One region of the Cytobacillus solani genome, then DNA from elsewhere that is predicted to be linked to it. Evidence: riboswitches for the same ligand, from Rfam matches in the RefSeq annotation. Region 1 holds a riboswitch; each other region holds the start of a gene.
The links. Region 1 has a riboswitch for S-adenosylmethionine ahead of FI644_RS12465 (methionine ABC transporter ATP-binding protein). Riboswitches for the same ligand answer to the same signal wherever they lie in the genome.
Positions count from the first base shown of each region.

Region 2: another riboswitch for S-adenosylmethionine. It lies ahead of FI644_RS21940 (methionine biosynthesis PLP-dependent protein); the one in region 1 lies ahead of FI644_RS12465 (methionine ABC transporter ATP-binding protein).
Region 3: another riboswitch for S-adenosylmethionine. It lies ahead of metK (methionine adenosyltransferase); the one in region 1 lies ahead of FI644_RS12465 (methionine ABC transporter ATP-binding protein).
Region 4: another riboswitch for S-adenosylmethionine. It lies ahead of FI644_RS10615 (Na+/H+ antiporter NhaC family protein); the one in region 1 lies ahead of FI644_RS12465 (methionine ABC transporter ATP-binding protein).

Region 1 is NZ_CP041305.1:2,487,982-2,496,127, reverse strand. It holds gene FI644_RS12475 (MetQ/NlpA family ABC transporter substrate-binding protein) at 1-593, opposite strand, end outside; gene FI644_RS12470 (methionine ABC transporter permease) at 611-1,261, opposite strand; gene FI644_RS12465 (methionine ABC transporter ATP-binding protein) at 1,251-2,282, opposite strand; SAM riboswitch class I at 2,468-2,573, opposite strand; SAM riboswitch class I at 2,708-2,806, opposite strand; gene FI644_RS12460 (DMT family transporter) at 2,902-3,825, opposite strand; gene FI644_RS27135 (hypothetical protein) at 4,111-4,242, opposite strand; gene FI644_RS12455 (heavy metal translocating P-type ATPase) at 4,256-6,670, opposite strand; gene copZ (copper chaperone CopZ) at 6,757-6,963, opposite strand; gene FI644_RS12445 (metal-sensitive transcriptional regulator) at 6,976-7,323, opposite strand; gene FI644_RS12440 (TraB/GumN family protein) at 7,535-8,146, opposite strand, start outside.
Region 2 is NZ_CP041305.1:4,367,825-4,375,970, forward strand. It holds gene metC (cystathionine beta-lyase) at 1-622, opposite strand, end outside; gene FI644_RS21940 (methionine biosynthesis PLP-dependent protein) at 610-1,731, opposite strand; SAM riboswitch class I at 1,815-1,925, opposite strand; gene FI644_RS21945 (2-oxoglutarate dehydrogenase E1 component) at 2,337-5,177, shown strand; gene odhB (2-oxoglutarate dehydrogenase complex dihydrolipoyllysine-residue succinyltransferase) at 5,179-6,438, shown strand; gene sda (sporulation histidine kinase inhibitor Sda) at 6,559-6,690, opposite strand; gene FI644_RS21960 (VOC family protein) at 7,000-7,797, shown strand; gene FI644_RS21965 (AMP-binding protein) at 7,961-8,146, shown strand, end outside.
Region 3 is NZ_CP041305.1:2,967,822-2,975,967, forward strand. It holds gene FI644_RS14925 (ABC transporter substrate-binding protein) at 1-634, opposite strand, end outside; gene FI644_RS14930 (alpha/beta hydrolase family protein) at 871-1,641, shown strand; gene pckA (phosphoenolpyruvate carboxykinase (ATP)) at 1,727-3,313, opposite strand; gene FI644_RS14940 (thiol-disulfide oxidoreductase DCC family protein) at 3,543-3,917, shown strand; SAM riboswitch class I at 4,011-4,126, shown strand; gene metK (methionine adenosyltransferase) at 4,458-5,657, shown strand; gene FI644_RS14950 (gamma carbonic anhydrase) at 5,876-6,388, opposite strand; gene FI644_RS14955 (alpha/beta hydrolase) at 6,589-7,395, shown strand; gene tbcS (tetraprenyl-beta-curcumene synthase) at 7,710-8,146, shown strand, end outside.
Region 4 is NZ_CP041305.1:2,070,321-2,078,466, reverse strand. It holds gene ybaK (Cys-tRNA(Pro) deacylase) at 108-590, opposite strand; gene FI644_RS10625 (PAS domain-containing sensor histidine kinase) at 810-2,231, shown strand; gene FI644_RS10620 (PaaI family thioesterase) at 2,317-2,802, opposite strand; gene FI644_RS10615 (Na+/H+ antiporter NhaC family protein) at 2,836-4,134, opposite strand; SAM riboswitch class I at 4,231-4,343, opposite strand; gene FI644_RS10610 (DUF4230 domain-containing protein) at 4,569-5,300, shown strand; gene FI644_RS10605 (FAD-binding dehydrogenase) at 5,369-7,021, opposite strand; gene FI644_RS10600 (MFS transporter) at 7,211-8,146, shown strand, end outside.

The DNA.
Region 1 (8,146 bases):
TTAATGACGGAAGCTGCTACATCTGGGAGAACACGCGGTGTTTGTGCTGCAACCATTTCGACAATTTCAAGATTTTTAGGATTTTCAACGATTTTATCTAATGATCCGTTGCCATCGTAATCGTCTGTCAGCTTAATCAGGCCAGCTTCTTGAAGAAGAAGCAGCGCTCTTCCCATATTGGATACATCATTTGGTACCGCTATTTTTCCTCCCTCAGGAATTTCATCAATAGACTTATATTTTTCAGAATAAATTCCCATTGGTGCAAGAACTGTCGTGGCAATTGGCACTAAATCTAAATTATGTTCCTTTATAAAAGAGTCAAAGTACGCAACGGTTTGGAATGCATTGGCATCAAGCTCGCCTTCAGCTAGGGCAATGTTCGGCTGTACATAGTCAGAGAAACTGATTATTTCTACTTCAATGCCTTCCTTTGCTGCCTTTTCTGCTACGAAGTCCCAAATGCGGTTATCTGATCCGCTTACACCAATCTTCACTTTTACGGTTTTTTCTTTTCCGCTTGTTTCGCTTGAGCACGCTGTACTAAAAACGGCCAGTGTTAAAATAATGAATGCTAAAAATAACTTTTTCATTGTTGTCATCCTCCTGATTATCGTCTGCGAATTCTTTTTGATAATATATTGCCAAAGGTTTGCAGCCCTTGAACCATTACGACTAAAATACCTACTGTGATCAGCATAACCATTGTGTCGAACCGCTGATAGCCATATGTAATAGCTAAATCACCAAGTCCTCCCCCGCCAACAGCTCCAGCCATTGCAGAAGCTCCTACTAAACCAATTGTTGCAATCGTAAAGGCTAATACTAAAGAGCTAAGCGCCTCTGGGATGAGAAATTTGAAAATGATTTGCGCCGGTGTTGCTCCCATCGCCTGAGCTGCTTCAAGGACACCTGGGTCTACTTCAAGCAAGGAATTTTCTATTAATCTGGCAATATATGGACCAGCGTAAAATACGAGTGGAACGACTGCTGCCGCTGTTCCAATCGATGTGCCTACAATCAATCTTGTTACCGGAATGATTGCCACCATTAGAATAATGAATGGCACTGAGCGGAAAATATTAATAATTCCGTTGATTACATTGAAAACTGGCAGATTTTCCAGCAGATGCCCCTTTCTTGTTACGACAAGAAGAATCCCTAGCGGCAGACCGAGAACAGCTGAGAATAATAGAGAAAATGCCACCATCTGAATTGTTTCAATAAGCGCTTCAATAATTTGGTCTGAATTAACTAGCATGTGCTTTCACTTCCTTTACTGTTACTTTCTCTTGGCTGATAAACATTAATGCCCGGTTGATTTCACTCTCTGCCCCTTGAAATTCAACGATCAAATTCCCGAAAGGCGTGCCTTGCAGCTCGGTAATATTTCCAAAAAGAACATTGATGTGAATGTCAAACTTCTTCGCCAGCTGTGAGAGCAGCGGCTGGCCTGCTGAATTGCCGATAAAATTGATTCGGAAAATCTTTTGAAGTCCTTCATTTTTCTCAACAATCTCTTTAATGGAATCAGGAATTTGGTCATTCATGACAGAGCTGACAAAGTTTCTTGCCGTCTCTGTTTTCGGTGACGAAAAGACATTGAAAACAGTCCCTTCCTCAATGATCTTCCCCGCTTCAATAACTGCAACCCGATCACAAATTTCTCGGATGACTGCCATCTCATGGGTGATAATGAGAATCGTAATGTTATATTCTCGATTTATTTTTTTCAACAGCTCCAGGATCGAGCTTGTTGTTTGCGGATCAAGTGCAGAAGTTGCCTCATCACATAAGAGAATCGAAGGCTTTGTAGCGAGTGCCCTTGCAATACCGATCCGCTGCTTCTGCCCGCCTGATAGCTGATCTGGATAATTATTCGCTTTGTCTGACAAACCTACAAACTCTAATAGCTCATTCACTCTTTTCTTCATTTCCTCTTTTGGCACCTTTGCTAGAATTAATGGCATGGCCACATTCGCAAACACCGTTTTTGAGTTTAGGAGATTGAAATGCTGAAAGACCATCCCGATATTTCTTTTTACCTCACGGATTTCCTTTGCTGATAAAGCTGTCAGATCATATCCATCCACAATCACACGGCCAGATGTAGGCTGCTCGAGCCAATTGACACAGCGGATAAGCGAGCTTTTTCCCGCTCCGCTAAACCCGATTACACCGAAAATCTCCCCTTTATTGATTGTTAAATCAATTCCATTCAGTGCCGCAACCTGCTGTCCGCCGCTGGTATACACCTTTTTCAAATTTTGAAATTCAATCATTTTGTTCTCTCCTTCCGGTGACTGACACCTTTATACTTGGAATTGCCTGTGGGTGTGCAGGCAAACTTTTGATCCTTTTTAATTGCGTGCCCCAGTCCTTTATGAAAAAAAGGAAATAAAAATCCCTCTTCCTGAAAACAAGAAGAGGGCATTCCTTTATTCACAAATAAAGGGCAGGGGGTCTCTTCTTATCTCTCAAGCTTTTCGCTTGCTGGATTTGGCATAGATTCCAAAATGGAATCCGCTGCCGAGGCTTCATCGGGCCAGTCCCTCTGCCTCTCTCGATAAGAATGTATATTTTATTTTTATTATTCCAATGCGAAAACTATGATTATTACACAAAAAAACTCGAATTCCTCCTTTGTTGTTTACAACAAAAAACCTCTTCTTAAAAAGAAGAGGACAGAATTCAACGTTTGCGCCTCTTCTTATCTATCAAGACATGCTTGCTGGAATTGGCACGGTACAATAAGTCCGTTGCCGAGGTGTCGTAGGGCCAGTCCCTCAACCTCTCTTGATAAGAAGTACTTCACATATTCGATTTGGTTAACTTGAAATATACTTTACATTCAATAAAATAAAAAGTCAACTACTTTTTCGAAATTTATGAATGCAATGATCAATGATACGTTTTTGAATGTTGAGAGGATTGATCCATTTCCTTTGTTTCTGTTCCTCTTGTTCCAAGATATATTGCTCCTAACACACACATGATTCCAATCAGTTGATTCAGACCAAAAGGTTCTTTTAATAAACCAATGCCTACCAATGTTGCCGTTATTGGAATAAACCCTGTAAAGATTCCCGCTATATTAGCGCTTACCTTTGCAACTCCTTTATACCAAAGAACGAATGAAAGCACACTGGCAGTGATTGCATAATAAACGATAAGCAAGTATACAGTCGGTTCTAAATCTATGAAATTGAAAGTGATCGCTTCCTTTATCGAAAAAGGAAGAAAGAAAATAAAGCCTATGATGTTCACTCCTGTAGCCATTTGAATCGGCGTCAACACAGCTGATAGCTTTTTGGCAAATATGGTAAACAAGGCTTCTGAAATAACGGCACCAAAGACAAGTACATTTCCAAGTAAAAATAAGGGGCTTTCTAAAGTTGATGAGTTCGTCTGAAAGGTAATAATTGATATCCCTAAGACTGCAAGACAAATAGAAATAGCCTGTGGAGCAGACATTCTTTCTCTTAAAAAGAAAAATGACAGAAGAGCGATTATCGCCGGAACGGTACTCGTAATAATTCCTGCAGCTGTAGCAGATGTAAAACGTACCCCATAAAGCATGAGAACACTAAACAAGAAAACACCAAAAAATGACTGCAAAATTAAATAGCCCCAGTGACTTTTCTGCAACTTCACCGCTTGCGGCCGGCTGATCAACATCATTGGAACTAAAAAAAGTAAAGCAATCAGGAATCTTGTTTCGGAAAAAAGAAAGATCGGGACATCCTCAACAATTATTTTGCCAACCGCAACATTTGCGCCTACAAAAGCCATTGATAATGCCAGCTGGAAATAGGCTATTTTCACTGCTCTCTCACCCCTGCTTCTTTTATCATAGAGCCAATGCTGTAGAAGTCTTAGAACAACATATACTTTCCTTCATTACCCCTCACTTTCTTTATTTGTTAAACGCCATTCCTTTGATTATAGAGTGTTCTATCTGTCGTGTAAATCATTAAAAACTTAATTATTTTTATTTTCAGACTTAGGATAAAACCTAATTAAAAAAGATCCCCACAGCTGTTTAGAGCAGCCGTGGGGATCTTTTTAAACCATCTATTCCTTATCTCCAAATGAAAACCCTATTTCATCTTATTTTTCATGCTGCTCCGTATCAGAATGACCTGGATCATCAGCTGGTGATCCAGCAATCGCCGTATAGGAGTAGTATCCGCCTACGACAATTAACAGATAAACGATTGCTGAAAGCGCCCATTTTTTCATATGAATCTCTCCCTTATAATTTTACTCGTTGTAGACGAAGGGCATTGAGGACAACAGAAACTGAACTGAAGGCCATTGCTGCTCCCGCAAGCCATGGTGCCAGAAATCCTAGAGCTGCAATCGGAATGCCAAGCGTGTTGTAGCCAAAGGCCCAGAATAGATTCTGCTTAATATTGCGGATCGTTTTCTTACTCATAAAGATGGCATCGGCAATGCTGTTTAAATCGCCTCTAATTAAGGTGATATCAGCTGCTTCCATCGCAACGTCCGTTCCTGTTCCGATTGCCATTCCAATATCAGCCACTGCTAACGCTGGTGCATCGTTAATTCCGTCTCCTACCATTGCGACTTTCTTCCCTTGCTGCTGAAGCTTCTTCACTTCTTCTGCTTTTCCTTCAGGGAGAACCTCTGCGATTACACGGTCGACCCCAGCAAGCTTCGCAATCGCTTGTGCCGTTTGCTCGTTGTCGCCTGTAATCATAATTACTTCAAGTCCCAAATCCTTTAAACGGCTAATGGCTTCGGTTGATGTTTCTTTTATTGTATCGGCAACAGCAACAATTCCTGCGAATGCACCATCGATTGCTACTAACATCGCTGTTTTTCCTTGCTTTTCAATAGTAAGCATATCGTCTGACACATGTTCTATTTCAATATTGAATTTTTTCATTAAACGTCGTGTGCCGGCTAGCACTTCTTTCCCATCAACGAGGGCTTTAATTCCGTAGCCTGGGATTGCCTCAAACGCACTAGGGTGGGTAAGAGTGATGTTTTTCTCCTGAATTCCTTCAACGATTGCCTGTGCAAGCGGGTGTTCAGATTGCTTTTCTGCTGAACCGACTAATGTTAAAAATTCCGCTTCTTCTAGTTTTGTGATGACATCCGTTAATACTGGTGCTCCATTTGTGATTGTACCTGTTTTGTCTAAAATCACTGTATTAATTCGATGCGTCATTTCAAGATGCTCTCCACCTTTAAAAAGAACACCATATTCTGCAGCCCGGCCAGATCCTGCCATAATAGATGTTGGTGTAGCAAGACCGAGTGCACATGGACATGCAATAACAAGGACGGCAATTAATTTCTCGAGTGCTTCTGCAAAGTCATCTGGTGCAACAAACAAGTACCACACGAAAAATGTGATGACAGCAATTCCTACAACAATTGGTACAAAGACACCGGAAATAGAATCCGCTAGACGCTGGATCGGCGCTTTTGAACCTTGTGCTTCTTCTACCACTTTAATAATTTGGGCAAGAGCTGTCTCTTTCCCTACCTTTGTTGCTTTTATTTTAATAAATCCATTTTTGTTTAATGTTGCGCCAATAACTCTATCCCCAACCGTTTTATCAACTGGAACACTTTCTCCTGTTATCATTGACTCATCAAGGGCAGACTGGCCTTCAAGAATTTCGCCATCGACTGGAATTTTCTCTCCTGGCTTTACTAGAATAATGTCTCCAGCAACTACTTCCTCTAGCGGGATTTCCATTTCTTTTTCTTCTCGAATGACAGTTGCTGTTTTTGCCTGCAGACCCATAAGTTTCTTGATTGCTTCTGAAGAACGGCCTTTCGCTTTTGCCTCAAAAACTTTACCAAGAATAATTAATGTAATAAGCACTGCACTTGTTTCAAAATAAAGTCCTTCCGGATGCGCACCGCTGCCAATTGTTTTTAAAGATAAATATAAGCTGTAAAAATAAGCAGCTGATGTCCCTAATGCAACAAGCACATCCATATTTGCACTCTTATTTCTTAACGCCTTATATGCGCCTACATAAAACTGCTTACCAATATAAAATTGTACAGGTGTGGCAAGTGCCATTTGCACCCACGGATTCATAAATGCTTCAGGTACGTATATGAAAGAGGTAAAGCTAAAGTGACCAGCCATTGCCCATAAAAGCGGCAAGGATAGGATCAGGGAAAAAATAAATTTCCCTTGCTGCTTTTCGATTTCTTTTAATCGATGGTCGACCGTTCCTTTCTCATTATCCTCACTTTTCACACTTGCTCCATAGCCAAGTTTTTCTACCTTTTGTGTCATCTCAGCTGGTGATACGATGGACGGATTAAACTCAACCGCTGCCTTTTCTAAGGCAAGGTTCACGTTCGCGCTTATAATCCCATCCATTTTATTTAGACCTTTCTCGATGCGAGTCGCACATGCTGCACAAGTCATTCCAGTTAGAACGAGTTCAACCTTTTCCGTGATCACATCATAGCCAAGCGCTCTGATTTTTTCCTGAATATCAGCTGGCCCCATCTTTGCAGCATCAAATTTTACTGATGCCTTTTCGAGTGCCAGGTTCACATTCGCATCTGACACACCTTCCATTTTATTTAGACTCTTTTCAATTCGTGTTGCACATGCTGCACAGGTCATTCCGGTAATTTGAAACTGACTTTCAACCACTTTTTCACTCATTTCTTTAAGCCTCCTATACCTATATAGGGTATATTTTTTTGAAAAAGAGAGCGTGCTAAACTTTAGCACGGCTAGAACGCAAAATATTAGTTTACATCATATCCTTGATCATCAATCGTTTCTTTAATTTTATCTAATGATACTTCTGTTGAAGAATACTCAACATCTACTGTTCCATTTTCAAGTTGAACGTTAACCTTAGAAACACCTGCTAATTCGCCTACGCTTCCTTCGATTGCTTTCACACAATGTCCACATGACATGCCTGCTACATTTAGAGTTACTTTTTCCATCTTTAACACTCCTTATTTTTTCATCAATTTATGAATGGTTACAAGAACTTCATCTAATACTTCCGTATCTCCCTCTTGAAGGCGATCAACCACACAGCCCTTTAAATGCCCTTCAAGAAGAATTTTTGCAACACTATTCAACGCTGATTGCGTCGCAGAAATTTGCGTGATCACATCATCACAATAAGTGTCTCTTTCGATTAAGCCTTTTATTCCGCGGATTTGTCCTTCTATACGGTTTAATCGTGTGACAAGATTACTTTTCACCTTATCAGAATGATGGCTCTTTCTTTCACTCCCGCTTGAACAGCAGTTTTCTTCTTCTGACAGCATTGCATCTTTTTCTAGATCGAAACCCATATGGTTTTCCCCCTTGCGCTTATTATATTATACCCCCGTATAGTATGTAAAGAGGTATTTCATTAAAAAATGTGAATTTTTTTTGACTGTTAATTACTATTATAATACATTCCCTTTATGTAACAAAACCGCTGCCTTTATTAGGCAGCGGCTATTATCTGTATTCATCAAGTGCTAACCTTCAGGTGGCAGCTCTCATTTAAAAAATGTTCTATTGAAGTTTTTCAATCTTTAATCCTTTATTTTCAAGTAGCTTGATGATACTCATATCACCAAAGTAATGTCCAGCACCCACGACGACAAAATATGTTCCTTTTGAAGTACCTGTTAGATACTTTTCAATTTTATTCGCCATCCCCACATTTCTGTTATCAAACATTTCAGTCATATAGGCTTTGTATTCTGGGCTATTATCAGGAACGCTAAATAGTAATTTTTCAATGGCAGCATCATCGCTCGTTTGCCATGCCTTTATAAGCGGTGCTAGTCCATCATTAGCATTATCAGTTTTTAAAGAGTCTTCAAGTAACTTGATTTGTACATCTTCTGAGAATCCAGACAGCATGTTGATTTGGAATTCTGCTCCCTCTAACTCAATGACCTTTTTATTACCTGCATTAGACAAGAAATAATGATCAATTCCTAATTCAGCTTTATATTTAGGATCCATTGTTTTTAAACTATCTAAACTCATGCTTAAATACCAAGGTTTTAAATGCTTGATCTCGTTCATATCTCCACCATAGCTAACAAAGGTATCTGTTAGTTTCTTGTAAAGTTCCTTTGAGATATGATCCTCAATCGTTGAACCGTCTTCATAGAC
Region 2 (8,146 bases), 1.9 Mb from region 1:
CACTATGCCCAGATAAAAACTTTGTTGCACTATGCAGTACTACATCTGCTCCTAAAGTTAATGGCTTTTGTAATGCTGGTGTTAGGAAGGTGTTATCAACGAAGGTTAAAGCCCCATGAGACTTAGCGATCGAGCTGATTGCTTTAATATCCGTTACTTTCAACAGTGGATTGGATGGAGTTTCAACGTAAAAGACCTTTGTATTTGGACGAATAGCTTGCTTAACATTATCTAAATCAGTCATATCAACAAAAGTATGGTTAATTCCATATCTTGAAAGCACTTCAGTTACAAAGCGGTATGTTCCGCCGTATACATCCTCTGTAATTACTACATGATCTCCCTTTGACAATAAAAGGAATGCAGTTGAAATTGCAGCCATTCCTGAAGAAAATGCAAAGCCTCTAGTTCCTTCCTCCATATCAGCTATAACCGTTTCCAATGCTTCTCTCGTTGGATTTAAGCTTCGGCTATAGTCATACTTTCCAAATGAATCGATATCATACTGATGGAAGGTAGATGCATGATGAATTGGAACACTGACTGCACCAGTTAGATGATCAATTTTTTGACTATTATGAAGAAGCTTCGTCTGAAAACTCCATGACTCTATCTCACACATTGCATACCCTCCGTCCGAGCTTTAGCAAAAGCCTGCTCTAAATCATTTATTAAATCTTCTACATGCTCAATTCCGACCGAAAAACGCAGTAATCGATTGCATACACCTGTTTCAAACCGGATATGTTCTGGAATATCAGCATGTGTCTGAGTTGCAGGGTATGTTATAAAGCTTTCTACTCCACCAAGACTTTCTGCAAAAGTAATGAGGCGAAGAGTTTGTAAAAACGGATTTACCCATCCTTCATCTTTGATTCGGAATGAAATCATTCCGCCTCGTCCTGGATAAAGTACATCGGTAACGGCATCATGTTCAAATAAAAATCTGAAAATTTCCTTTGCATTTCTTTCATGACGTTCCATTCTTAAAGATAGTGTTTTCATTCCACGTATAAGCAGCCAAGAGTCAAACGGACTTAATACCGCACCTGTAGCATTATGATTAGCAGCTAATGCTTCACAGATTTCCTTGCCCTTAGCTACGATAAGCCCTGCCAATACATCATTATGGCCGCCTAAATATTTTGTTGCACTGTGGATAACAATATCTGCTCCTAGTTTTAAGGGCTGCTGTAAAAGGGGGGTGAAAAACGTGTTATCAACAATCAGCAGAAGCTGATGCCTTTTCACAAAATAAGCAACCTCTTCGATATTGGTTTGCTCCATTAAGGGGTTCGTTGGTGTCTCGATAAAAATGGCCTTTGTTCGTTCAGTAATTTCTTTTTCCAGGACTTCAGCAGAAAAAGTTTGAACATATTTACATCGTAATCCCCATTGCTTACAGCCCTGTTCAAAAAGCCGATAAGTACCACCATATAAATCCTTTGAAACGATAAATTCATCGCCAGATTGAAAGAGGGAGAGGACGGTTAGAATAGCTGACATTCCTGAACTACACGCAAATCCTTGGTCGCCTTCTTCAAGCTCAGCAATTGCCTTTTCAAGCAATTGGCGTGTTGGATTTCCGGTACGGATGTAATCATATCCGGTTGATTGTCCAATTCCTTCATGCCGATAGGCTGTAGAAAAGTAAACGGGTGGATTAACTGTTCCTGTATCTAATTCGCTGCGATTGCCAATTTGGGCAAGGATTGTGTCGAGCTTATGCATTATTTACACTCCTTTTGTCTATAAAAATAAAAAAAAGCCTTCTTTAAGAAGAAGACTTTTTCATAATCAATAATTAGCCGTTCTTCTTATCTTTCAAGTTATAAAACTTGCAGGAATTAGCACCTTATTAATCTCATAGATTAATGGTTGCTGAGGTGTCTACGGGCCTTACCCTCGACCTCTCTTGATAAGAAATCATTATTTAATTATTTCAAACTTTACAACATTCTTATAATAAAAGTCAATGGATTTTAAAAAAATGTGTAAAGGTACAATAATATTATTATGTAAACTATCTATTCTTCTATATATTTTTCGAAAAAGGAAGTGATTAAAAAATTAATTGCACCATTTAACATTTATTTATAAGGATCATAAACACTTTTTTAGAATAAGTTTTTCCTTGGAATAGATAAAAAAAATATTTTTCACTATTTTCATATTAAAAACCTTTGAACAACAGGGTTTTACGTGGTAGAATGGCTTTGAAAACGATTTATCCTCTGAAAAATATTATTATTCTAATAATTATCATTTAATGTTAAAAAGTGGATAAATAGTTTATTATGCATTTAATACAAATTCAGTTATGGAGGTCATTTTCCATGAAAAAGCCATTGAATGGCGAAAAGCCTTTTGCTGAAGGCTTTCATGGCCCGAACCTTGGCTATGTCATTGAACTATATGAAGCATATTTAGAAAACCCTGAGTCTGTTGATCCTGAAATGAGAGCGTACTTTGAAACAACAGGATCTCCAGTTGTAGAAAATCGTACAGGGAAGACGGAAATTAGTGGTGTTAATCAAACTGTTCCGCAATTAGAAAAAACATTGTCTGCTATACGTCTGGCAGATAATATTCGCACATACGGCCATCTTGCCGCAAACATTTATCCATTAAATGACCATGAACCTGAAAAAATGCTTTTTGAGCTATCACATTACGGGTTAATAGAAGAGGATTTGTATGCAATCCCTGCTGGAGTCATCTGTAAAGATGCGCCAATTCCGCTAAAGAATGCGTATGATGCGATTGAATACTTAAAAAGCATGTATATGGGTACAATTGCATTTGAATTTCACCATGTATATGACGCAAATGAAAAGAACTGGCTGCGCCGAAAAGTTGAATCAGGCAGCTTAAAGCTGAAATTGCAAAAAGAAGAAAAAACTAAGATTCTAAAAAGATTGACTGAAGTAGAAGAATTCGAAAAATTTCTTCATCGCACATTTGTCGGTCAAAAACGGTTTTCAATTGAAGGGCTTGATTCAATGGTGCCTTTACTTGATGAAATAGTTGCAGAATCTGTATCAAAAGGGGCAAAAACCATTAATATCGGCATGGCTCACCGCGGGCGCTTAAATGTGCTTGCCCATGTGCTTGGGAAGCCGTATGAAATGATTTTCGCTGAATTTCAGCATGCTCCAAATAAAGAGCTTGTACCTTCTGAAGGTTCAATTGGGATTAGCTATGGCTGGACAGGAGATGTGAAATATCATCTTGGACTTGATAAACAAATTAAAGACGAAAATACGACAGTGACACGTTTGACATTGGCAAATAACCCAAGTCATCTTGAATTTGTCGGTTCTGTTGTCGAGGGATTTACACGAGCAGCACAGGATAATCGATCAACAAAAGGCTATCCAATTGAGAATTTAAACTCGGCAATGTCTATAATTATCCATGGGGATGCCGCATTCCCTGGTCAAGGGATTGTAGCAGAAACTTTAAACTTAGGTCAGTTGAAGGGATATAATACTGGAGGCTCCCTCCATATCATTGCAAATAATACAATCGGCTTTACAACAGAATCACGTGATTCACGTTCTACTAGATATGCGAGTGATCTCGCAAAAGGGTTTGAGATTCCGATCTTGCATGTGAACGCAGATGATCCGGAAAGCTGTATAGCTGCAGCAAGATTTGCTAGTGAATACCGTGAAAAGTTTCAGAAAGACTTCTTAATTGATCTTATCGGTTATCGCCGCTTTGGGCATAATGAAATGGACGAGCCAATGGCAACGAATCCATTAATGTATAAAATCATTAATGAACAGCCAACGGTAAAAGAACTGTATGGAAAGAAACTAGTAAATCAGTTAATCATAAACAAAGATACAGCTGACAAAATAGAAGAAGACGTATTAGTAAAACTGAAAGCTGCATATGAAAAAGTACCAGCAACGAAAAAAGAAACAGAAGAATTAAATCCGCCTGAAACGGTAGAAAAAGGCCTGCCAAAACTCAAAACAGCTGTTCCTTTTGAAAAACTTAAGGAAATTAACCAAGAGCTGTTAACATGGCCTGAAAAGTTTACTGTTTTCAATAAGCTAGACAAAATTCTAAACCGTAGAATGAGCGCTCTTGACGGAGAAAAGAAGATAGATTGGGGTCATGCGGAAACTTTAGCATTTGCATCCATTCTCCATGATGGAACTCCTATCCGCCTGACAGGTCAAGATTCTGAACGAGGCACATTTGCCCACCGAAATATTGTTTTACATGACAGCAGCACAGGTAAATCCTATTCGCCACTTCATTTATTATCATCGGCGAAGGCTTCCTTTGCCGTTCATAATAGTCCATTATCAGAAGCAGCTGTTCTTGGCTTTGAATATGGTTATAATGTATTTGCACCTGAAACGCTCGTTTTATGGGAAGCACAATTTGGAGATTTTGCTAACTCTGCACAGGTGATATTCGATCAATTCATCGCTGCGGGCAGAGCAAAATGGGGACAAAAATCCGGGCTTGTCATGCTGTTGCCACATGGTTATGAAGGACAAGGTCCTGAGCACTCAAGTGCACGCTTAGAAAGATTCTTAACACTAGCCGCTGAAAATAACTGGACTGTAGCTAACTTGACTTCGGCTGCACAATATTTTCATATTTTACGTAGACAGGCAGCGATTCTGAAACGTGAAGAGGTTCGTCCGCTTGTCATTATGGCACCGAAGAGTCTATTACGTCATCCGCTCGTTGCTTCTAGCGGACATGAGCTGAGTGAGGGCGATTTTCAATCAGTTATTGAGCAGCCTGGTTTAGGTCAAAATACGGATAAAGTAACTCGGCTTGTTCTCTCCACAGGAAAAATGGCTATTGATTTAGCAGATAACCTAAAAAATGTTGATAACCAAGAGTGGTTCCATCTTTTACGAGTAGAAGAAATCTACCCATTCCCGTTGGAAACGATTCAAACTATAATGAAACGGTATCCAAACTTAAAGGAAATGGTTTGGGTACAAGAAGAACCAAAAAATATGGGTTCATGGAATTTTGTTGAACCAAGATTACAATTTATTGCACAGAAGGAAATAGATGTTTCCTATATTGGCAGACGCAGAAGATCTAGCCCTTCTGAAGGGGATCCAAATGTCCATAAAAAAGAACAAGCACGAATAATAGAAGAAGCATTTATGCACAAGCAAGAGGGAGGAAATTAAGGTGGCAGACATAAAAGTACCGGAACTAGCTGAATCGATTACAGAAGGAACGATCGCCCAATGGTTAAAAAAACCAGGTGATTTCGTAAATAAAGGGGACTATGTTGTTGAGCTTGAAACAGATAAAGTAAATGTCGAGATCATTTCAGAGCATAGTGGGATTTTAAAGGAAGTTAGAGCAGGAGAAGGCGATACAGTTAATGTCGGTGAAACGATTGCCGTAGTTGATGAAAGCGGGGAAGCAGCTGCTGAGTCAGCAGCTGAACCTCAAGCCGTAACAGAAATAGCTCCAATTCAAGAGGCACCGAAACACGCTGCCTTACAAGAAGAAACGGTTCATGTAAGCAATGAGCAGAAGGGACAGCGTCCGATCGCATCTCCTGCTGCAAGAAAAATGGCTCGTGAGAAAGGGATTGATCTGACACAAGTGCCGACAGTTGATCCGCTTGGACGTGTTCGTGCTCAAGATGTATCATCCTTTAGCCCTCGTGAGGAAGTGAAGCAGCAAGCAACACCAGTTCCAAAGCAGCAGGGTGCACCTGCCGTTCAGCCTGCTGGTAAAGAAGTTGAGCGTATTCGTATGACCCGCCGCCGTCAAACGATTGCCAATCGACTAGTAGAAGTACAGCAAACAGCAGCGATGCTGACAACGTTCAATGAAGTAGATATGACAAATGTAATGAACTTGCGAAAACGACGTAAGGATAAGTTTTTGGAAGAAAATGACGTGAAACTTGGATTTATGTCCTTCTTCACAAAAGCTGTTGTTGCTGCATTGAAAAGAAGCCCTTTATTAAATGCAGAAATTCAAGGTGATGAACTCGTTCTGAAAAAATTCTATGATATCGGGATTGCCGTGTCTGCGAACGAAGGTCTAGTCGTACCAGTCGTACGCGATGCAGACCGTAAAAACTTTGCGGAAATCGAAAAGGATATTTTAGATCTTGCCGAAAAGGCAAGAAACAACAAATTAGCCTTACAAGATCTGCAAGGAGGAACATTTACGATTACAAATGGCGGGGTTTTTGGTTCTCTATTATCCACACCTATTCTTAATGGACCACAAGTCGGCATCTTAGGCATGCATTCCATAAAACTGCGTCCAGTTGCTATTGATGCAGAGCGTATGGAGAATCGTCCAATGATGTATATTGCTTTGTCTTATGACCATCGTATTGTCGACGGTAAAGAGGCAGTTACTTTCTTATCTAGAGTGAAAGAATTAATTGAAGATCCTGAATCATTATTATTTGAAGCGTAATAGAGGAAGCAGGGTGGATGTTTGACACCCTGCTTTTTTGTATCATGCGAACTATTTTAAAAAAATAAAAAAGAGCGAAAGGCATCAAAACCTGTCGCTCCACTTCTGAAATTTTCTCATTTACTTTTTAAATGGTTTTAAACCTCGTTTTGTAATCTCCATTTTCAATATCCTAATCCATTCTTTCTCTAACCCAGACTTTAATGCATCACGATACGAGACGACCAATTGTTCATTACTCATAATCTTCATTCTGCATACCTCCTGTAATGGATTGAATATGAAGCTTTCATTCATTTTAATCGTTTCTACTACATTTGAAAACCCCCATTTTCAAAAAATACAAAAAAAGGACTTTTGAACCTTAAAAGTGAAGAAAAAAAGTGGTTTACCCTACATAGGTGAAAAATGGAAGCAAACCTATAGGAGAATGCAATGATGAAATTAGCGAAGTGGATATTTTTTATCCATGCTCATTCTTGTGCTTGCAGCTGATGCTCTCTTTTTTCTTTCCCTTTTTCCATTTACAATAGAAGTATCATACTAAGAAGGAGTGATTCTATGAACTTAGCACTTGATCATATTGTTCACTTTATTAAGGAACATCCTAATGTGGCAGTAGAAAAATGGAAGATGCGCGGTTTTCATGCTGTTATGGGCGGAAGCCATGAAAAATGGGGGACATATAATAGTTTACTTTATGTTGGAGAAGCATATATTGAATACTTAACGATTGAGAATACAGAAATTGCCGCTAAATCTGCTAATCCTTTAATCTCGCAACTTGTTAGAGATCTCACGAACGGAGAAGGGTTTGGTCAAATTTGTTTCCGAACGAATAATATGGTTGACTTGAAAGAACAGATCGAGAATAAAGGATATCAAACATATCCAATTTTTAATGGAAGCAGAAAAAGGCAAGATGGGTCTATAATTAGGTGGAAAATGCTTTTTATTAAAGACTCATCGAGCTTACCTTATCCATTTTTTATTGAATGGGAACAAGAGGATTCGGCTCGGATGAAAGATTTGAAAGATCTTGGATACTTGGATGAAAGTCTAACGAAACATTCCATTCATTTTATTCAAGTTGCTGTGAATGACTGCGAATCTGCAGCAAGGGATTGGGCAAATATATTTGATTGTACCTTACCGGATATTCATATGGATGAACATTCATCGGTGAAAAAGGCAGTACTTAAAGGAGAAACGTTTGAAATTCACTTTTGCCAGCCACATGGTGAGGACAGTCCTATACATAACATCCTATGTAAAAGAGGAGAAAGGCCATTTGAAATTCATTTTGACCCTGTTCTTGATACAAAGTCTTTTACTTTGTTTGGCTCGCAATATAGCTAAATAATAAAAAATGCGTTACAAACTAGTAGCGCATTTTTTATTCCATTTATCATTATTAGAAAATATTGAATATTACGTAATGTGTGATAACATAAAATGTAAGCGTTACAGGGTGGTTCTGTTTATACTGTTTAAACGAAAGGGTGATGTTCATATGTCAGAGTTGTTACATTTCACTGTTGGGAAGCTATTAGAGGAAAAAGCACAGCTGCATCCAGATCATGAAGCAGTTGTCTACGCAGATAGAGGACTGAGGCTGACGTATAAGCAATTGGATGAATATTGTAGACGTGCTGCAAAAGGCTTGATGAAACTTGGACTGGAAAAAGGAGAGCATATAGCTGCATGG
Region 3 (8,146 bases), 480 kb from region 1:
CACCGAATGAGGCAACGATGTAACCTTTTCCTTCTTGTTCAAACACACTGGCTGTTGGTTCGAAAAGCTGGACAAATTCACCAGTCCCTGAGGCAAATGCTGGAGCGATATTTGCAAAATCAACATTTTGGATTAAATCTAAATCTTGATGTGGATCGATGCCATGTTTCTTCAGAACGAATTCACCAACCATTTGCGGCATGCCGCCTTTGCGCTGCCCAAGGAAGATTGCTCCTTTTAATTGTTCCCAAGAAAAATTGTCTATTTTTTCACGAGAAACAAGAAATGTTCCATCTGTTTGAGTGAGTGCCGCAAAGTTGATAACAGGATCATTTGAGCCTTGTGCATAAACATAGATAGATGTTTCAGAGCCTACAAGGGCTATGTCGATACTATCTGACAATAATGCTGTCATGGTCTTATCTCCGCCAGCAGTAGTGGTCAGTTCGACATTCAGACCCTCCTCTTCAAAAAAACCCTTTTCAAGTGCAACATATTGCGGCGCATAGAAAATGGATCTTGTTACTTCTCCGATACGAATATTTTGAACCTTATCTTTTCCACAGGCTGCAAGGGGTATAATAAGAATGGCAATTAAAACAAGGGAAAAACTAACTTTTAGCCATTTTTTCATCGCTCAAACCTCCATTAATCACAAGATATATCAGCTTCAAAGCCTACATTATCGTATGAGGGTGCAAAAAATGTGTGAATGCCTAGAAAAACTTTTTATTTATAGATTTATTAGGGAAATCCGGTCAATATAATGATATTCCGGTCAGATTTAGGAATAATCCGGTCAAAATTACAATAATCCGGTCAGATTAAGAATGAATCCGGTCAATTGCAAGAATAGGAGATGAACTATAGATGGACCAAATCATACATAAGGAAAGGTTTCCATCACCTAACCCTGGCATCGAGTTATCTATCGTTACCTATCGATCAGATGGTTTAAAAGTAAAGGGGCTTTTAGCTGAGCCAAAAGGAAATGAAATCTATGATGGTTTTCTTTACTTACGCGGTGGTATCAAAAATGTTGGGAAAGTGAGGCCGGGACGTATTGTTCAGTTTGCTTCAGAGGGTTTTATTGTCTTTGCGCCATTTTACCGGGGAAATCAAGAAGGGGAAGGCAACGAGGATTTTGCTGGCGATGATCGAGAGGATGCCTTTTCAGCTTTTAGACTTTTGCAATCTCATCCAAGGGTAAAAGGTGCACATATTTTTGGCTTTTCTAGAGGCGGTGTCATGGCACTATTGACAGCCATTCAATTTCCTGAGGCAAAGTCAATGGTGACCTGGGGCGGAGTCAGTGATATGTTTCTAACATATGCAGAGAGAGAGGATTTACGACGAATGATGAAAAGGGTGATCGGTGGGACACCAACGAAGTTTCCGGAGCGGTACGAGTATCGAACGCCACTTTTTCAAATAGAGAGGCTACAGTCTCCCGTATTAATAATCCATGGGGAAAAAGATGAAAATGTCTCAGCCGAACATGCCTATCGTTTAGAGAAAAGATTAAAGGCACTAAACAAAAAAGTAGAAAGCTGGTATTTTCAAGGATTTACTCATTACTTTCCACCCGCAATTAATCGAAAGGTCGTCCAGGATTTAACGAATTGGATGAAGAAGCAGTAAGAAGTTGAAAAAGGAATTGCCATTTAAGGCAATTCCTTTTTTCGGGGAATGAAGCTGAATTTACAACATCGATATATAGAGTATATTAAGCGGTTGGACCGCCTTTTTCTTCAATTTCAGATGGAACGTTTGAGAACTTCTTGAAGTTTTCACGGAACTTAGCTGCAAGTTCTTTCGCTTTTACTTCATAGGCTGCTTGATTGTCCCAAGTTTTGTTTGGCTGGAGCACTTCATCTGGTACACCAGGTACATGCAGTGGAATTTCTAGGCCAAAAATTTCATCCTTAATGGTTTCTACATTGTTCAATTCGCCTTCTAGAGCAGATTGAACCATTGCACGAGTATATGGAAGCTTCATACGATTTCCAACCCCATATTCGCCGCCAGTCCAGCCTGTATTCACAAGGTATACCTTTGCATTATGCTCATCGATTTTCTTACCAAGCATTTCAGCATATTCAGTCGCTGCACGAGGCAAGAATGGTGAACCAAAGCATGTAGAGAAGGTTGCTTCTGGTGAAGTCACTCCACGCTCTGTACCAGCAAGCTTAGATGTATAACCGCTAAGGAAATGGTACATTGCTTGCTCTTTCGTTAATTTAGAGATAGGAGGAAGGACGCCAAAGGCATCAGCCGTTAAAAATATAATCGTATTAGGGTGTCCAGCAATACTTGGATCTACAATATTATCAATCGCTTGGATTGGGTAGGCAGCACGAGTATTTTCAGTTAATGTGTTGTCATCATAGTCGGCCACTCGGCTCTCGCTATTAATAACTACGTTTTCTAGCACTGCACCAAAACGGATTGCATCAAAAATTTGTGGTTCTTTCTCACGAGTAAGGTTGATGCATTTCGCATAGCATCCACCTTCAATATTGAAAACACCGTTTGGAGACCATCCGTGTTCATCATCACCGATTAAACGACGATTTGGATCTGCTGATAAAGTTGTTTTTCCAGTTCCAGAAAGACCGAAGAACAGAGCAACATCCCCTTCAAGTCCAACGTTAGCAGAACAATGCATAGGGAGAATTCCGTTTTCTGGAAGCAGATAATTCATGATAGAGAATATTGATTTCTTGATTTCACCAGCATATTCAGTTCCGCCAATTAATACCGTACGTTTTTCAAAAGAAACAATAATAAAGGTTTCAGATGCAGTTCCATCAACAGCAGGGTCCGCTTTAAAGTTTGGTGCGGATATAACTGTGAATTCTGCTTGGTGATCCAATAATTCTTCATCTGTAGGGCGAATGAATAGCTGATGTGCAAATAAGTTATGCCAAGCGTACTCGTTAATGACTTGGATTGGCAGTCTATGTTTTTTATCAGCGCCTGCAAATCCTTTAAAAACAAACACTTCGTCTTTTTCTTGTAAGTAGCTTAACACTTTATTATATAAATTAGAGAATACTTCTTCAGAAATTGGCTGGTTCACACTTCCCCAATCAACTGTATCTAATGTTGAAGCTTCTTTCACAATATACTTATCTTTAGGCGAACGGCCTGTATATTTGCCAGTTGTTGCAGCAACAGCTCCAGTTGATGTCAGTGATCCTTCATTACGGTTCAATACCTTTTCAACAAGCTGAGGGACAGACAATTGAATTTGAATATTATTACCTTTTAGTAAATCAATCAATTTATTTGGAATGCTAACAGAATTCATCTGATGAATACCTTCCTTTATCCAGGATTATTTTTGAAAGTGATTACATCTCCTAATTAGTATAACACATTTAGATGATTAATCTATACTATTAAGAAATTTTTCTTTAAATTAATAAAAATGTCACAATTGGTTTTAAGCCAATGTAAGAAGGACACTTGAAAAAACAGGAAGAACTCCTTCCATATATGTTAAAATCGTAATAACAAAACATAAATGGGATGATCTTATGAAATCGACTGCATTATACGATGGAACATGCTCGTTATGCAAGGAATCTAAGCGAATTTTTTGTAAGCTTGACTGGTTTCGTCAAATCGAATGGGTTTCATTACAGGAATATGAAAAAAATGAACATCCACTTTCGTTTGATAAAGCTAGTTTGCGAAAAGAACTTCATATTATTACATCCAATGGTCATGTGTTAAAAGGCTTTTACGCAATAAGATATTTGTTTCTTCGTCTCCCTATGTTCTACCTTTTAGGAGCTTTTTTATATATCCCATTTTCCTATTTAATTGGAAATCCAGTGTATCAATGGATTGCAAAAAATCGCCACAAATTTTTAAAAGGAAAATGTGAAGATGGAAGTTGTTCATTATAGTATAGGTTATTAATGAAAAAACAAGAATTTTATACAGATAGTTATTGACATGAATTCATTTTATACGTTATGATTTTACCTTGAACGGATACTCTCTTATCCCGAGCTGGCGGAGGGACAGGCCCAATGAAGCCCAGCAACCTGTTAAAGATTTTTTTTAGCAAAGGTGCTAACCTGACGCAAGGACTTAGGGCCTTGAACGATAAGAGTGAAAGGCGCGAATCGATTTGTTTTCAACCTTTTCACATATGAAAAGGTTTTTTTGTACTTTATGAACTTTTAATTATGGATTAAAGTATAATAAAAACGAAGGCTTTCGCCATAACAACTTGGCGATAAGCAAAGTTTTTATAATGCAAATTTGATGGACGGCTTTTGGTTTTTTGAGTTTTTTAATATGACTGTGTTTAAGTGTTAAAGGGGCATATTAATAAAAACTCCCTGTTTATTTCATACTACTTAGGGAATGAGTTCCGTATCAACCTAAGGTTGCTTTCTGCTAAGTAATCTTGCCTATTATATAAATAAGGAGGAATCCAGATGTCAACAAAGCGTCGTTTGTTTACTTCTGAATCAGTTACTGAAGGCCATCCGGATAAAATTTGTGATCAAATTTCTGATGCGATTTTGGATGCCATTTTAGCAAAGGATGCGAATGCACGTGTTGCTGCAGAAACTTCTGTAACAACAGGTCTCGTTCTGGTAGCTGGTGAAATTACTACTTCTACGTATGTAGATATTCCGAAGATTGTACGTGAAACGGTGAAAGAGATTGGCTATACACGTGCAAAATACGGTTTCGATGCGGAAACTTGTGCGGTATTAACATCGATTGATGAGCAATCTGCGGATATTGCGATGGGTGTTGACCAAGCACTTGAAGCACGTGAAGGTTCAATGAGTGATGAAGAAATCGAAGCAATCGGTGCAGGAGATCAAGGCTTGATGTTTGGTTATGCTTGTAACGAAACAAAAGAGCTTATGCCGCTGCCAATTTCATTAGCACATAAATTATCCCGTCGTTTAACAGAAGTGCGTAAAGAAGATATTCTTCCGTACCTCCGTCCAGATGGTAAAACGCAAGTAACAGTAGAATATGATGAAAATAACAAACCTGTTCGTATTGATACGATTGTTATTTCAACTCAGCACCACCCTGAGATTAGCCTTGAGCAAATTCAACGTAATCTGAAGGAGCATGTGATTAACCCCGTTGTTCCGAAAGAGCTAATTGATGAAAATACAAAGTATTTTATTAACCCAACAGGCCGTTTCGTTATTGGCGGACCTCAAGGGGATGCTGGTTTAACTGGTCGTAAAATTATTGTTGATACTTACGGCGGATATGCTCGCCATGGCGGTGGTGCATTCTCTGGTAAGGATCCTACAAAGGTTGACCGTTCAGCTGCTTATGCTGCGCGTTATGTGGCGAAAAATATTGTAGCCGCAGAATTAGCAGATAAAGTAGAAGTTCAGCTAGCTTATGCAATTGGCGTTGCGCAGCCAGTTTCCATTTCTGTCGATACATTTGGTACTGGAAAAGTTAGCGAGGATGTATTGGTTGATCTTGTTCGCAAACATTTTGACCTTCGTCCAGCTGGTATTATCAATATGCTTAACCTACGTCGCCCTATTTATAAGCAAACAGCTGCATATGGCCACTTTGGCCGTACAGATGTGGACCTTCCTTGGGAACGTACGGATAAAGCAGAAGCTTTACGAGCAGAAGCAACAAAATAATATAGAAAACAGGAACTGCATTTTGCGGTTCCTGTTTTTTTGTGTGTTTTGAAACCTGAAATATCAAATAAAGGTTGAAAAGGATGCAGAATATAGAATGGAACCTGGAATATCCAAATATAGGAAAATCCAGTCGAAAAAAAGAGAATAGGAACCCCCTTGATGACGATATACATAATTATAATTAAAATAGGAAATATTAAATCATTATATGCCATTTATTTTTGAAGAGCTTTGTAATAATGCCCCTTTTCGGCATATTCTCTGCTTATGCGTTCCATTTCCTTTATATCTTCTTGTGTTAATTCACGAATCACTTTTGCAGGTCTGCCAAACGCAAGTGTGTTCGGTGGGATTTTCTTTCCTTGAGGAACAAGGCTCCCTGCCCCGATAAATGCCCCTTCGCCAATTTCAGCTTGATCTAGTACAATAGAGCCCATCCCAATGAGAGCTTTTTTCCGAATAATGCAGCTATGAAGAATAACTTGGTGACCGATAGTTACTTCATCTTCAAGAATTAATGGATTGTTTGGGCTTTGATGGAGGACAGAATTGTCTTGAATATTTACCTTTTTTCCAATAATTGTAGGAGCCACATCGCCTCTAATAACAGTATTAAACCAGACACTTGAATTTTCTCCTATCTCTACATCTCCAGTAATTGTTGTGAAATCAGCAATAAATGCAGAATCAGCAATTTTCGGCATTTTATCTTTATAAGGATAAATCATTTGTAACGCCCCTTATATTCGTATTTACAATTTATTCTAACATAGGTAGATGAGACAAAAAGGAACTTGTAAACTCAAATTGCTGAAAAAAATGATTTAAATGAAAAATAACGGGATAAAATGTGATGAATTCCGGTTTCTAAGCTATAATTTAGAAAGAATGGTTTTTCGCTTCAACATAAGGTTTAGGAGGAAATATGATGTGGAAATGGGAAGCTGAAGGAGAGGCTAAAGCGGTCATTGTAATGGTTCATGGTGCGATGGAGCATCATCGCCGCTATGGGTGGCTTATAGAAAAATGGCGATTATCAGGTTTTCATGTCATTATGGGAGATCTTCCTGGCCAAGGGATGACAACAAGATCAAGCAGGGGCCATATCGAATCATTTGATGAGTATCTTTCCGAAGTGAAGGATTGGATTCAAACAGCCTATCAGTTTGATTTACCTGTTTTCCTTTTTGGTCATAGTATGGGTGGATTAATTTCCATTCGCCTGCTTCAGGAGGAAAAAATGAATCTAGCTGGAGTGATCCTGTCTTCTCCATGTCTTGGATTAATTAAAAAACCTTCTAAGTTGATTGATATTCTTTCGATCGGGCTTAATCTGATTATTCCAAGCTTAAGAATGGATTCGGGACTTACTGTAGATATGGCAACGAGCAATCAGGATGTTCGTGATGCGGATGCGAATGATGCTTTGTATGTAAAGAAAGTGTCTGTTAGATGGTATCGAGAACTACTGAATGCGATTAAACTAGGATTTGAAAAGCTTGAAAAGATACAAGATGTTCCGCTGCTTGTTATGCAGGGTGGGGATGACTTGATTGTCAATAAGAAAACAGTGAGCGAATGGTTTAATCTTGCCCCTTTTTCCGAAAAGCGGTATAAAGAATGGCCTAAATTTTATCATGAAATATTTAATGAGTCTGACCGGGAAGATGTATTTGAATATGCAAAGGATTTTGTTTCCAGTCAATTAAAGGCAATTGGTTATATTGAGAATTAAGAAGAAATTGTCTAGCGCAAGCATCCTATCGCTGGCATACAGGATATACTAGTGTCGACAATGCGATAGGATAAGGAGAACTTCGGCAGCGGCATATCAAACTGACCAAAAGGAAAGCTTATTGGGTAACGTCACGCTTTTATCGACCTCGAGGTCACAAGCCAATCTGGCAAGGAGGTCAAAGAACAATGCCAGTTTGACTTGTGCTTGTCGGGGGTGAGCACTAAGGACCCCTACTTAGTGTAATGATCGCAAGAACAATCAGTTTTTGATTGTTCTGAAGCCGCTTGCATATTTCTTTAAGGAGTGAATTTATGAGCGTTCCTTCCATGCCAATTAGTTTAATGTCTAAAGTCTATCGAAGGGTCTTGCCATTAGTTCATAAGGAATTAAACTATTGGAAAGAAAGAGCTGAGGAGATTCCAGATCAGGAGTTAAGGAAGCAGGCATTGGCAAGCATTGAACATAAAACCTTTCATTGTGAGGGCGGTTCGATTATGGCATTAATGGCAAAAGAAAAATTTCCATTAGCCATTAAGTTTATTGTTGCGTACCAAACAATTAGCGATTACTTAGATAATTTATGTGACCGCAGCACATCTCTCAATGCGGAAGATTTTTCGGCTCTTCATGAGTCTATGATGGATGCACTAACTCTTGATGCAAAACCGAAGAATTACTATCGCTTTCGCATGGAGCAGGAGGATGGCAACTACTTAGCTGACCTTGCAGCTACCTGCAGGAATGTACT
Region 4 (8,146 bases), 420 kb from region 1:
CTATTCTCATGGTTTATCTAGCATTTTGAGTACTTTATCGAGCATTTGCATTGAATTCAAAAAAAGAATGCCTACAAATCTTGCAGGCATCCTATACTAAAATTTCACTATACAGTTTTACAAATATCTGCTTGTTTTCCCTGAATAGCCTTCATTAAGTCCTCAGGATTCATTTCCATTTGCAAGCCAATTCTGCCTCCACTGACAACCATTCTTTCCAATGCCATTGCCTGTACGGCAATAAATGCTGGATATTGCTTCTTCATCCCAACAGGTGAGCATCCTCCACGAATATAGCCTGTAAGCTTCTGTATATCCTTAACGGGGATCATTTCCATTTTCTTCTCACCTGCAGCTTTTGCTGCCTTTTTTAAATCAAGCTCATCTCCTACTGGAATAATAAATACATATACTTGGTTACTGCTTCCATAGGCAACAAGTGTTTTATATACCCATTTCGGATCCCGATTTATTTTTTCAGCCACTGACAGCCCATCAATTTTTCCATCCTGGTTATCATAGGTGATTAATTCATAGGAAAGCTTTTTTGAATCAAGAATACGCATGGCATTTGTCTTTCCTTGCGCCATGTTGTTCCCCCCTTTATGAAAGGAATATATATTTTTATAAAATAATATAATTGAGAAAATACTCTTAAAAATTAATATGTATACTTTGAAAATTTTGACTTATATCTAAGAAAAAGTGCTATCATAGAAGTTGACATATTTATTATAGTAGCTTATCTGTCATATCCTTGTCTAATTAACTTTGATAGCCATAAAACAACAAATGAGGGGTACATATGAATGCTGGGAAAGATTACTTTAGATCATCCGCAATTATTTATCCAGGCTTTTGAGAATTCTGCAATTGGAATGGCATTAATAGCAGCAAATGATGGCGAACTATTAAAGGTAAATCAAGCGCTATGCAGCATCCTTGGCTATGAAGAACAGGAGATGCTAAAATTAAAAATATTTGATATCACTCATCCAGACGACTCAGAAAACGATTTACATATAGTTCATTTATTATTAAATGGGAAAGAGCATTCCTACCATTCAGAAAGACGTTACATACATAAAGATGGGTATGAAATATGGGCATTAATGAGCGTCTCCTTAGTAAGGGATGAGCAGCAAAACCCTATTTTTTATATCAGTCAAATTCAGGACATTTCTAACAGAAGGCGAACAGAGGAAAAGCTGCGAGAAGGGGAAGATAGGTACCATCGCATTGTAGAGGAGTCCCCTGATGGTGTGATTATTTTAAGAGATGAACGCTGCCTCTTCATTAATCAAACAGGTGTTGAAATGCTTCGTTTTAAGGGAAAGAGTGACATTGTTGGACGACCCATCTATGATTTTGTTCACCCCGATGACCACCAACGCTTAAAACAGCGTGATATGCATAATGGTTCAATCGGACCCATCGAAAAACGATTTATTCGAATGGATGGGAAAGTAATTGATGTGGAACTGAAAACAATCCCTACCATTTACCAGGACAATCCAGCGGTTCATGTCATAATGAGAGATATTAGTGAACGAAAACAAACGCAGGATTTAATCATTAATTCTGAAAAGCTTACCATTGCCGGGCAATTAGCCGCGGGCATTGCTCATGAAGTTAGAAACCCTTTAACCGCCATTAAAGGTTTTTTTCAAATGATGGAGAAGGATCTGAAAGGCAATAAGATGTATTTTGATGTGATCAGTTCAGAGATCAATCGAATTGAAACCATTCTTAATGAGCTATTAGTACTTGCAAGACCACAGCAAATCAAATATGAACGAAAGAATATAGAAGTTATTATCAATCATGTCATTACACTATTAAAAACACAATCCAATTTAAATAGCATTGAATTAATCAAAAGCATCGAACCGAACTTACCGCTCATCAAGTGCAATGAGAATCAATTAAAACAAGTGTTTATCAACTTCCTAAAAAATGCAATTGAAGCAATGGAAAAGGGCGGAAGAATAACAATCGAAATCCGTAAGCATCACACAGATACGATTATGATACAAATCATTGATCAGGGCAGCGGCATACCAGAACACCTATTAAGTAAAATTGGAGAACCCTTTTTTACAACAAAAGAACAAGGAACAGGATTAGGCTTAATGATATGTAAAAATATTATTGAAGAGCATAAAGGAAATCTACACATTGATAGCTCTTCCAATGGAACGAGAGTAGAAATATTATTACCTTTATTATAAGTTGTTTGCAAAAATAGGCTGTCTAAAAAGTTCATGAATGAGTGACTTTTTAGACAGCCTTTAGATTTTTATACTCTCTCTATTATTAATCTTGTTTTTTAAATGAACTTGGCATAACTACAGCAACCACTTCTCCACGAGCACATACCGCATCATTAGCAAAAACCTCTACATCGACCTTCCACTTCTTCGGATGGATTTCTGTCACTGTCCCTATCGCTGTTAATGGCACACCATCTGGAGTTGGCTTCACAAAGTCAACCTTCAAGGATGCTGTAACAAAACGCGGTGGCTCAGCACCATCCCCTACTTCATGTCCATTTTTACGATGGAGCGCTAATGAAGCAGAACCTGTTCCATGGCAGTCAATGAGTGAAGCAATTAATCCGCCATAAACAAAGCCAGGAATGGCCTTATGTTCTTTTTCTGGTGTATAGACTGTCATTGTTTGTTCCCCTTGCCAGCCTGTGCGAAAATGATGCCCATCCTCATTCAGACGGCCGCAGCCATAGCACCAAGCAAAATCATCCGGATAAATATCTTGAACAGCATTTACTACTTTTTTCTCCATTATACTACCCCCTTTTCAGAATAGTATAACATATCAAACGCTTTTTTCTTTTTTAAAATTTGGATAGCCAATGAGTATGGCTGCTACACCACAAACTCCTATTAGAATCGGATAATAAGAGAAAGGCAGAATGCTTACTGGTGAAATACTAGCAACACCTGCAGCAACTAGGATTTGTGCTCCATACGGAATTAACCCCTGTACACAGCATGAGAAAATATCTAAGAGACTAGCCGATTTTCGCGGATCAATTTCATATTGATCGGCAATATTTTTGGCAAGCGGTCCCGCAATCAAAATTGAAATCGTATTATTGGCAGTTGATAAATCAGTTAGTCCGACAAGTCCAGCAATGCCAAACTCTGCTCCCTTTTTGGATTTGATATTTCGGGTTACTATATGAAGCAAAAAGTCGATCCCGCCATTATGCTTAATTACCTCTACCATACCAGCTATCAAAATAGCTAGAAAGGAAATCTCATACATTCCAGCCATTCCTTCTCCAACCTTTTGAACCAATGGCATCATTTGATAGCTTCCATCCGCCAATCCAACAACTCCTGCTAATCCAATTCCTAATGCCAAGACAAGAAAAACATTCATCCCAATTAAGGCAAAAATAATGACTAAAACATATGGAAGAATTTTTACTAAGTGATAGGAATGTTGCGTAATTTCGGCATTTTCTCCCATTGTCACAATGCCTAGGATGACACATGTCACAATGGCTGCCGGTAAGACAATCCAGAAGTTCACTTTAAATTTATCCTTCATTTGTGTATTTTGTGAACGAACAGCAGTAATTGTTGTATCAGATATAAAGGAAAGATTATCACCAAACATAGATCCGCCAATAACGGCCGCCATGGAAAGCGCCAATGAAATATCTGTTTGCTCACTTATTCCAACTCCAATTGGAGCAAGTGCAACAATCGTCCCCATCGATGTTCCCATCGAAAGAGAAATAAAGCAGGCAATAATAAATATTCCGACCATTAATAGGTTTTGCGGGATGACTGAAAGCGCAAAGTTTACTGTCGAATCAACTGCCCCCATCCCCTTAGCCACTTCTGAAAACGCTCCTGCTAGGAGGAAAATGATAACCATAAGCATCACATTTAAGTTTCCTGCCCCTTTGCAGAAAATATCTACTTTATTACTGAACGTTTCCTTTCGATTCATTACTAATGCAACTGCACCAGAGATTGCAATGGCAACAATGACAGGAAACTTATAAAAATCTCCCGTCACAATTCCTGTTCCAATAAATAATATTAAAAAGACCACGAAAGGCAGCAGCGCCCACGGGTTCCCTTTTTTACCCAGTTCCATAAAGTGCACCTCCGTAAAATTTTCCTTCGAACATAACAAAAGACCTCTTCTCACCACAGCAAGAAGAGGCCTTATAAACGAATTTATAAAACACTCCTCTTATCTCTCAAGCACATTTGCTTGCTGGATTTGGCACAGCAACTCTAGTTTCCTACAGTTCCGCTGCCGAGATATCATCGGGCCAGTCCCTCCATCTCTCTGGATAAGAAGATATAAACGATCTATTTGAATAAGTAACAGATTACATGATTTCTTGTATTCATGCAACGGTAAATTTTTGGATATTTCTTTTGCTGTAAATTGATTCTACTGCCACTTATTTCATTTCCCACACAATTGGAAGGAAATAAATTATAATGAAGTAGAAACTTTTCATAGAAAACGAATGTATATAATATATAGCCCATTTTCAATATTCGACAAGGAGGATCCATATGGCACATATAAAAGATACGAGCGCAGCCAAGGAGGAAATCCTTGCTGGAAGCAGAGAAGCAGCAGCATCCATAGCGATGGGAACGAGAAAAAGATCTTCTATCCCATTTCCCTCATTTGGCAAGTCTTTTAAGTTACGAGTTTTATTGATTGCTATTATCGTTTTTTTAATAGGCAGCTTAGGTGCGTTTACCTATTTAAAATTGTTTACTGGCAGCACCTACCAAAGCGAAACAATTAATATTGTTGAAGGCGTTCAAGAATTGGCAACCTTAGCTACCGCACAGGCTGTTGTCACAACAGTGATCAAAGAAGAAGATAATAAACTATTTAATAAAGAAATCAGTGTGAATTTCCCCGGTACAAAAAGGACGGTACTTCTCATTGTTCCTGCAACAGTACTTGCTGGTGTTGATCTGCAATCAGTTACGGATGAAAACTTTGTAATTGATGAGGAAAACAAAGAAATTAAACTAACTCTTCCGCATGCGGCATTGATCCAAGATCCATCTATTAACATGGACAAAGTACAAACGTACTCTGAGGAAGGCCTGTTTAGAAGTGAAGTGAAATGGGACGAGGGGTATGACCTTGCTGCAAAAGCACAGACTGAGATTATAAAAGAAGCTGAAAATATCGGATTATTAACGAAAGCAGAGGATAGTGCAGTAAAGGTATTAAGTCATTTCTTTCAACAGCTTGGCTATGAAGCACGCGTTGAATTTAAATAACAATAGAAAATGGGTGGTGCGCACAGCACAACCCATTTTTTATACTTCTACTAGACTTATTTTGTCTTTCACACTTTTGATGCAATGGCGCGGCCAGCTTCCCGCCCAGAGAAAAGACACCCACCGACAAATGTCCCCTCTAATGCGCGATAGCCATGAATTCCTCCTCCGCCAAAGCCAGAAACCTCTCCTGCCGCATACAGCCCTGGAATGGCTTCTCCTGCATCATTCAATACTTGACCCGATAAATCTGTTTGTAGCCCCCCTAAAGTTTTTCGGCTAACGATATTTAACCGAACAGCAATTAAAGGGCCATTTTTAGGATCAAGGATTTTATGTGGAGCTGCTACACGAATTAATTTATCCCCTATATATTGGCGGGCACCTCGAAGAGCAGTAATTTGCAGGTCCTTCGTAAATTTATTATCGATTTCTCGATCTCTTGCCTTAATTTGCCGCTCAATCTCTGCAAAATCCAGCAAATTTTCGTCTGTTAGTTTATTCATCCCTTCAATGAGATCAGACAAATGATTGGCAATAACGAAGTCCTCTCCTTTATCCATAAATGCTTGGACAGGACCAGGAGCACCAGGCAAAACTCTAGATAATACCTTTTTAATACTTTTCCCTGTTAAATCTGGGTTTTGCTCTGAACCAGAAAGGGCAAATTCACGTTCAATAATCCTCTGGGTCAATATGAACCAAGAATAGCTATATCCTGTCTTTTGGATCGCCTCTAAAGTTCCTAATGTATCAAACCCTGGAAAATTCGGGGCTGAAAAACGCCTCCCTCTAGCATCCAGCCATATGGACGATGGCCCTGGGAGAATTCGAATTCCATGCTTATCCCAAATAGGATCCCAATTCTTTATCCCTTCTGTGTAATGCCACATGCGATCACGGTTAACAATTCTACCTCCTGCTTTTTCTGTAATCGACAGCATCCGGCCATCCACATGTGCAGGCACACCTGACAGCATATTCTTTGGCGGCTTCCCAAGACGGCTGGGCCAGTTTTTGCGGATGAGGTCATGATTCCCGCCAATACCGCCGCTTGTAATTAGCACTGCCTTTGCACGATATTCAAACTCACCGATTACCTCTCTTGAGCTCGCTTCCCCGCGGGCTGCTGAACTAGGCACAAGAACAGATCCGCTTATTCCAACTACTGAAGGACCACTATTTAATAGGTGGTCGACCCGGTGACGCGGACGAAACTCAACCAACCCATTCTTCATATGCTCTTTTACACGTCGTTCAAATGGTTCCACTAGACCTGGACCTGTCCCCCATACAATATGGAAACGGGGTACTGAGTTCCCATGTCCTTCTGCCAGATAACCGCCCCTTTCGGCCCAGCCGACAATTGGAAAAAAACGTACACCCATATCATACAGCCATGCACGCTTCTCCCCTGCTGCAAAACCAACATACGCCTCAGCCCATTTTCTCCCCCAATAATCTTCGTCATCCTCTCGGTCAAAACCAGCCGTTCCTAACCAATCCTGCCATGCCAGCTCTTTTGAATCTTTTATGCCTAATCTCCGCTGCTCTGGTGAATCAACAAGAAATAATCCGCCAAAAGACCACCATGCTTGCCCCCCAAGTGAGCTTTCAGGTTCTTGGTCTACTAGCAGTACTTTTTTACCTGCATCTGCCATCTCAGCTGTCGCTACCAAACCAGCAAGACCTGCTCCTACTACGATTGCATCATATTTCATTTTTAACAGCCCCTTTTTATCATCCGATCATTTTTTTATTTATTAATATATTAACTGATTTTTTAGATAATTAAATCAATTATTTGCTTCTTGCGTTAAAAAGTTTGCTTCGTTTTTATTTAACATGATGCTAATGGTATAATTTTCATGACATTCGAAAAAAGTTATTTAACTGGAGTGAACTTAATTTTGGAAACGAAAAAAGCTTTGCCTATCTTGTTTGCTATCATGTTCCTTGTCATGGTGGGCTTTGGCATTATCATTCCTGTCATGCCATTTTATGCGGAAGAAATTGGTGCCACACCAACTGAATTAGGATTATTAATGGCTGTTTATTCTCTTATGCAGCTTCTCTTTGCACCAATGTGGGGTCGAGTTTCTGATCGAATCGGCAGAAAACCAGTCATCATGATTGGAATCTTCGGGCTTTCTCTTTCTTTCTTATTAATGGCAGTATCCACACAGCTTTGGATGCTTTTTGTAGCCCGGATTCTTGGAGGGATCTTGTCTTCTGCTAATATGCCAACTGTTATGGCTTATGTGGCAGATATTACTTCAGAAGAGGATCGCGGAAAAGGGATGGGGATCATCGGAGCTGCAACAGGACTTGGATTTATTTTTGGTCCAGCAATAGGCGGAATCTTCTCTGAGGCAAGCTTACATATTCCTTTCTATATCGCAGGCGCCTCCTCTTTACTCACATTTTTCTTTGTTATGGGTATTTTAAAAGAATCATTAACACCTGAACATAGAAAGAGTAAAACAAGCAAGAAAACATCCATACTTAAGGCTTTCAATGGCCCTGTTTCCATTCTGTTTATCCTTCAGTTGTTCGTTTCTTTATCCTTATCAGGCCTTGAAGCAACCTTTGCTTACTTCGCTTCTGAAAAGGCGGGATTAGGTGCTGTGAAGCTCGGCTATATTTTTATGATTATGGGCTTCGCCTCAGCGATTGTACAAGGCGGATTAGTTGGAAGATTGACTAAAAAGCTTGGCGAAGGCTTTGTTATTCAGCTTGGTATTATTATTTCGGCAATCGGATTTATCCTTATTCTATTCATTAATAATTTTGCAACTGCCGCTCTTTATTTAACGATATTTGGAATCGGTAATGGCTTCATCCGC